Regions from separate parts of the Bradyrhizobium zhengyangense genome, predicted to be linked through region 1. Evidence: predicted binding sites of a transcription regulator. Region 1 holds the regulator's gene; the other holds the start of a gene.

The links. The regulator LexA, encoded in region 1, represses DNA repair genes until DNA is damaged. The targets are predictions, from matches to a motif close to TGTTCNNNNTGTGTTCNG.
Region 2: a site for LexA is predicted at 2,574-2,591, ahead of L6639_RS20440 (DUF3072 domain-containing protein). Genes of this name have one in related genera too.

Annotation. Positions count from the first base shown of each region.
Region 1 is NZ_JAKLTZ010000003.1:554,762-558,394, reverse strand. Features, by position in the region: gene L6639_RS13265 (molybdopterin molybdotransferase MoeA) at 1-1,182, shown strand, start outside; gene lexA (transcriptional repressor LexA) at 1,359-2,060, shown strand; gene L6639_RS13255 (hypothetical protein) at 2,219-2,425, shown strand; gene L6639_RS13250 (hypothetical protein) at 2,617-3,051, shown strand; gene L6639_RS13245 (ComEC/Rec2 family competence protein) at 3,062-3,633, opposite strand, start outside.
Region 2 is NZ_JAKLTZ010000005.1:62,031-65,663, forward strand. Features, by position in the region: gene L6639_RS20420 (Do family serine endopeptidase) at 1-1,294, shown strand, start outside; gene L6639_RS20425 (hypothetical protein) at 1,315-1,554, opposite strand; gene L6639_RS20430 (hypothetical protein) at 1,553-1,915, shown strand; gene L6639_RS20435 (DUF6496 domain-containing protein) at 1,928-2,194, opposite strand; gene L6639_RS20440 (DUF3072 domain-containing protein) at 2,271-2,537, opposite strand; gene L6639_RS20445 (hypothetical protein) at 2,653-2,862, shown strand; gene L6639_RS20450 (hypothetical protein) at 2,887-3,096, shown strand; gene L6639_RS20455 (hypothetical protein) at 3,132-3,332, shown strand; gene L6639_RS20460 (hypothetical protein) at 3,404-3,633, opposite strand, start outside.

The DNA of each region.
Region 1 (3,633 bases):
GCCGCCGTGCTCGCCGGTGCAGAGCCTTTGGCAGAGGAAATGATCGCACTGGATCAGGCGTTCCATCGCGTGCTCGCGCGCGACGTTGCCGCGCGGCGGACGCAGCCGCCCGAGGCCATGTCGGCGATGGATGGCTATGCCGTCCGCGCGGCCGATGCGGCGAAGGTTGATGCACAGCTTACGGTCATCGGCGAGGTCGCAGCCGGCCGCCCGTTTGCTGGAACAGTCGGCGCTGGCGATGCCGTACGGATCTTCACCGGCGGCGTCGTTCCCGCCGGCGCGGATGCGGTCGTGATCCAGGAGGACACCATCGCGGACGGCAAGCGCATCACGATCAAGGAAGCCGCCGTCACCGGGCGGCACATCCGCCCCGCCGGGATCGACTTCCGCGAGGGTGAGGTGCTCCTGCACAAGGGTACGCGCCTGACCGAGCGCGACCTTGCGCTCGCCGCCGGCATGAACCACCCGCAGCTTGCCGTCCGCCGCCGTCCGAAGGTCGCGATTCTCGCGACCGGCGACGAGCTGGTGATGCCGGGCTCGACGCCCGGCCACGGCCAGATCGTCTATTCCAACGGCTACGCCCTGCACGCCCTCGCCCGCAGCGAGGGGGCCGACACCATCGATCTCGGCGTTGCCGCCGACACGCTTGCCGCCACCACATCGGGCATCCGCCGCGCGCGCGAATCCGGTGCCGACATCCTGATCACGACCGGCGGAGCGTCTGTCGGCGACCACGATCTGGTGCAGCAGGCGCTGACGAACGAAGGTATCTCGATGGCGTTCTGGAAGATCGCGATGCGGCCGGGCAAGCCGATGATGAACGGGCAGCTCGGGCCGATGCGCGTGATCGGCCTGCCCGGCAATCCCGTGTCATCCTATGTCTGCGGCTTCCTGTTCCTGGTGCCGCTGATTCGCGCGATGTCGGGCCGTTCAGTGATTCATCATCGCCGCGAACGCGCCGTGCTCGGCCGCGACGTCAGCGCCAATGACCAGCGCGAGGATTATTTGCGTGCGCGTCTGGAGACGCGGGATGACGGCACGCTCGTCGCTCTTCCCGTCAATCACCAGGATTCCTCACTGCTTGCGAATCTCGCTGCGGCACAGGCACTTCTCGTGCGCGCCCCGTTCGCGCCGAAGGCCGAAGCCGGCACGCCTTGCGAGGTGTTGCGACTGCCCGCGTGAGCGCGTCGTTCGCAACCGTTCCGCGAACTTTGCCGCGTTCACGGTAAATTAAGCAGTTGCGGAACATGTATCGAACATATAGTGTCCGTTCATGATTTGTTTCGAGCATGTAGCGGCTTATTGCTGAATTCAGCGTCTCGGAATCGAACGACATCGTCAGGGGGATTTTGGTCGAGATGTTAACGCGCAAACAATACGAGCTCCTGCGGTTCATCAGCGAGCGATTGAAGGAGAGCGGCGTGCCGCCCTCCTTCGACGAGATGAAGGATGCGCTCGATCTGCGCTCGAAGTCGGGCATCCATCGCCTGATCACCGCGCTCGAGGAGCGCGGCTTCATCCGCCGCCTGCCCAACCGCGCCCGCGCAATCGAGGTGATCAAGCTGCCCGAGCTCCAGGCGGCCGCCGGAAGCCGCCGCGGCTTCACGCCGAGCGTCATCGAGGGCAATCTCGGCAAGGTGCGCACGACCTCGAGCCCGCCCGCCGACGAGGGCGAGCGTCCTGTCGCGGTTCCTGTAATGGGCCGGATCGCGGCCGGTACGCCGATAGAGGCCTTGCAGACGCGCAGCCACACCATCAGTGTCCCGCCCGACATGCTCGGCGCGGGCGAGCACTACGCGCTCGAAGTGCGCGGTGATTCCATGGTCGACGCCGGCATTCTCGATGGCGACATGGCGCTGATCCAGCGCAACGAGAGCTGCGACACCGGCGATATCGTGGTGGCCCTGATCGACGACGAGGAAGCGACGCTCAAGCGCTTCCGCCGCCGTGGCGCTTCAATCGCGCTCGAGCCGGCAAACGCCGCTTACGAGGTCCGGATCCTGCCGCCCAACCGGGTCAAGATCCAGGGCAAGCTGATCGGGCTGTACCGGAAATACTGAACTCGTCCCGCGCTCGCACCTGGCGAGCACGCCCTTAAGATTGGAGCGGACGATTGTCCGCTCCGGCTGGATAGTCCTTCAGGTTCTGCACAGATTATCCGGCCCCCTCTTCGGCGCTACATCCCCGGCACGCCACAACGAAGACCGAGGAGACCGCCATGCGCAAAATCATTCTGAGCACCGTCGCGATGGCGCTGATCGCGGCATCAGGGTCGCAGGCCATCGCTGCGCAGCCGCAGCATCGCGTTCGCAAGGCGCCACAGGCCACGACGAGTGAGCAATTCCGCAATGCCCGCAACGCCGTCAAGCAGCAGGCGCAGTCGGCCTGGCCGTATTCGGGCTGGTCGGCACCATCAGGACGCTGAGAGCGAAGTCTCCCGAATGCACAGGAGCAGGCTTTGTTCCTCATCGGCGCGGGAAAGATATTGTGATTGCAAGCCGCGGATCTGAGCCGCAGATTTGCCCCCAACATCGCATATGATTGCAAGCTTCCACTCTGATAGAGGCCTGCGCCTCAGAAGAGGCGCGGTGCTCTATCGCTGATGAGGAGCACCCGATGTGTGACTATAGCCTGCATGCCGTCGCGACGCGTCCCGCAGAAGTCGGCGAGACGATTGTCACGACAACCTTCCGCGGCACCTCGACGCGCGGCTTCGCCTCCGAAGCCGACATGTCGGTCGCGGTCTGCCTGCTGCCGGGAACGGAGCTCGCCTTCGCCGACAACGTCCGTTACGACAACAGGTGGATCTGGACGCGCACCATCAATTCGCGCGTCGGCAAGTTCGGCAAGGTCGATCCGCACATTCCCGATCGTCATCACGACGCGATCGAATTTCCCGATGGCAAATATGTGCTGGTGACCCAACTCGTCGAAGGCCAGCGCGCAACCGTGCTGCAGCTGCCGGTGACCCAGCCGTTCGGTGAGCGCGAGCATAAGCCGCAAGTGATTTCCGATATCAGTCCGACGCCTCCGCGCCTGCCGATCGGTTGAACCATCGGTTCTAATCCTCGGCCTGAAGGTCGGCCTCCGACGGTGTTGCGTCCTTGGAGCGCGGAGCTGCCGACCGCGGCACGAGGGTCAGTTCGAAATCGCCATCGCCGGCCGCCGCCGGCGACCAGGGGCGGTTTGCGCCCCTCGCCCTCACCGACTGAATCGCAAAACCGTCGCCGCGGGGTGTCAGCGCCAGCGCACCCTGGCTCACCAGACGCGGCCGGTCGACCACCATCGCGGTACAATCCGGCGGCGCGGGCCTTGCGGTCACCACCAGTGCCGCGCGGCTGCAATCATCGGCCAGCGCGTCGATGCGCAGCGCCAGGGCGACCATGCGGCCGTCAGCAAGCGGCGTCACGCAACCGGCGTCGTCACACGACACGCCGTCACCGAGCGAGCCACTCGCCGCATCGCGCGGATCAGCGTCAGCCGCGAGCCACTCCTTCAGCAGGAAATTGTCCTTCTTCGTCCTGATCAGATGCAGCTGCCCGTCCCTGCCTCGCACCGCGACGTTCTGACCGTCACCGGCGATGAGAATGTCGGGTTGCCTGATGGAAAGACCCCAGATGGTCGCCGCCACCA
Region 2 (3,633 bases), on a different contig from region 1:
GAAAATCGACCAGGACAACGACAAGAGCGCTATGCTGCAACAGAACCGGATGGATCAGGACGAAGATTCCCCATTCGACCAGTTCTCGCGGCAGTTCGGCTTCCGCGGTCCGGGTGGCATGAACGGCATGCCGCGCCAGCGGCACCAGATGATCACGGGCGAGGGCTCAGGCTTCTTCATCTCGGCCGACGGCTATGCCGTGACCAACAATCATGTCGTCGACCATGCCGAGTCCGTGCAGGTGACGATGGACGACGGCACGATCTTCACCGCGAAGGTGGTCGGCACCGATCCGAAGACCGATCTCGCGCTGATCAAGGTCGACGGCAAGAAGGACTTTCCGTTCGTGAAATTCTCCGACCAGAAGCCGCGGATCGGCGACTGGGTGGTCGCGGTCGGCAATCCGTTCGGCCTCGGCGGCACCGTGACGGCCGGCATTGTCTCGGCCAGCGGCCGCGACATCGGCAACGGCCCCTATGACGACTTCATCCAGATCGATGCGCCGATCAACAAGGGCAATTCCGGCGGTCCGGCCTTCGACATGAACGGCAACGTCATTGGCGTGAACACGGCGATCTACTCGCCCTCGGGCGGATCGGTCGGTATCGGCTTCGACATTCCCGCCTCGACCGCAAAGCTCGTCGTCGCGCAGCTCAAGGACAAGGGCGCCGTCACCCGCGGCTGGCTTGGTGTGCAGGTGCAGCCGGTGACCGCGGAGATCGCCGACAGCCTCGGCCTGAAGGCGGCACGCGGCGCGATCGTCGACAATCCGCAGGATGGCAGCCCGGCAGCGAAGGCTGGCATTGAGGCGGGCGACGTCATCACTGCGGTCAATGGCACCGCGATCAAGGACTCCCGCGATCTGGCCCGCACGATCGCCACCCTGGCGCCGGGCACCTCGGTGAAGCTCGACGTCGTCCACAAGGGCGACAGCAAGACGGTGACGCTCGCCCTTGGCGAGCTGCCGAACGAGCGGCAGGCCAACGCCGGCGACGGCAAGACGCAGCAGACCCCCGGTACGCCGCGTCTCGGCCTCAGCCTGGCGCCGGCCGGCGAAGTCCAGGGGGCCGGACAGAACGGCGTCGTGGTCACCGAAGTCGATCCGCAGGGACCGGCGGCGCAGCGTGGCATCCAGACCGGCGACGTCATCCTCAATGTCGGCGGCAAGCCCGTCGCCAATGTCGGCGAGGTCCGCTCCGAGCTGGCGCAGGCCAAATCGTCCGGCAAGAACAGCGTGCTGTTGCAGGTGAAGAACGCCGAGGCGACCCGGTTCGTCGCGGTGCCGCTCGCCTGATCTCGAGCTTGACGGCAAATTCAGAAGGCGGCCTCCGGGCCGCCTTTTTCGTGCGCCTCCCGAGATACCCACAGCCCATCGATAACATTCTCGTTAACGGCAGCAATGGTGACGGGTTCGTCCGAAAAAGCCGCGTTCGCCCGGCAGACTTCGAAATGTTGTGCTTCGGCGGCAATGACGCCGCAGAGGCGAGTGGAACTTCGGACGTCCGGCTGATTTGTGGAACCGGCCGGTGGTTCGCATTTGATCGGTGCCGACATGGATCGATTGAAGCTCTCGCTGAAGCTTGCGCTGCTTGTCGCGCCCTTCGTGCTGTCGACCGGAAGCGCCCTGGGGCGCGACGACGGTCGCTTCACCGACTCGCCGCTCAAACCCTGGTTCGACAGTTTGCGCAGCCATATTGGTCCGTGCTGCTCGGATGCCGACGGCGTTGCCGTCGCCGATCCCGATTGGGATTCGTATAATGGCCATTACCGGGTGCGGCTCGATGGAGTTTGGGTCGAAGTCCCCGACGAAGCCGTGATCACCGAGCCGAACCGGGCCGGCCGCACCATGGTCTGGCCGGTCAAGACGGTGTTCGGCGTTTCGATCCGCTGCTTCATGCCCGGCAGCATGATCTGACGGCGGCCGGCGTCACCGCCTGGAAGATTTACGCTTCGAGCTCTTCTTGCTCGTCTTCTTCTTGGACGTCTTTCGCTTCGACGCCTTCTTCGGCACCTTCTTGCCCTTCTTGCGCGCCTTCGACAGGCCGATCGCAATCGCCTGTTTGCGGCTCTTCACGCGACCGCCGCGTCCGCCGCGACCGCTCTTTGCGGTGCCCTTCTTGTAACGCCGCATCTCGCTCTCGACATCGCTGCCGGAGCTACGTGAATAGCGGCGCTTCTTTGCCTTCCGTGCCATCAGCTCTCTCCCATGGCTCTGGACGAGAACAGGAGTGCTGACCCAATGTTCCAAAAACGCTCAGCGACAGAACTCCTCAGAAAGAGTTCGCGAGCTCGATCTCCGCTTCCAGGATTTGGATGCGGCGTGCGGCTTCGGCGAAGGACAGATCGCGATCGTATTGCGCGGGCTGGTAGGCCTCTTCGCTCAGCCGCTTCAGCCGCAGACCCTGCGCCCGGGTCATCTGTTCCATCAGAAAAGCCTTGGCGTCCGGAAAAGCCTTGGCGTTCGCAAAAGCCTCGGCGTCGGGAAAAGTCTTGGCGTCCAGAAAAGCCTTGGCGTCGTATTTACCCTGAACCTGCATGTCACCTCTCCATCCTGAATTCCTGGCTTGACTATATGTTCTTATTTTGTTCTAACAAGCCATGGACAACAGAATTAATGAAATTCGACGTAAAATCAGCGCCTTGAGGCTGGAGATGGCCGATGTCGAAGCGTCTGTGCGCGATCTTGTCAATCGCGACCGCGATTGCACCGAACGAGCCCAGGCGCAGATCGACCTGCGCCGGAAAATCAACCTGCTGGTCAGCGAATGGAAGGCGGCGGGCGGCGGCGAGGTGTTGCCTGACATCCGCAACCGGGTGCGTCTCCGTCCGCTGAAGAACGAGAGCAGGCCGGTACGCCGCTGAGGCGTTCGTGGAGGGAGGCCGGCCGTGGAGGAAGACCCGGACACCTACCGGATTCTGAGACTGCGCGCTGAGATCCTCGAATTGGGCTCCGCTATCAGGCAATTGCAGCGGGAAGGCCTCGACGACGCCACCGCCCAGCTCCTGATCACGCGCAAGCGGGCGCAGCTTGATCATCTCATGAAGGCGAGCTCTACAGTCCACCCCCTTAACATCCCTGACATCCGACGCAGCTAAAGCGGTCGCGCAACGCGACATGCCGGAGCCTGTCCATGCCGGATGCCGAAATGACCGCCCTGCTGCAGGCGGTGCTCGATGAAGTCTGTGCGGACATACCCGCGTGGGATACGGCGACGCGCGAGCGAATTGCCGCGAGACTGCGCGACGTCGTCCGTTCGGGGCGCAGCTCGGTCGACGAATTGAAGCAGGCCGGTCGTGGTGCGCTGATCCGCGCGCCGACCATGTGGCCCTGACAAAATGCTCAAGCGCTCAAGCAAAGGGCCCCGCTCTCGCGGGGCCTGAACGCCGGAACTCGCTTGCAACCTTACTTGGTGTTGCTCGGAGCGCTCTTGTTGTTCGTCATGCCGCTCTGGTCGGTACCCGGGTTGGTGCCGCCTTGTGGGGTCGGTTCGCTGCCCTTGGACTTCATGTTGGCGCCCGTCGTCTGCGACATGGACGAGTGATGCTTCTTATGCGACTTGGCCTGTGCAGCGAACGGCGCGGCGGCGAGACCGGTTGCCAACATCACGGCGAGAGCGAGCTTGATCGTCTTCA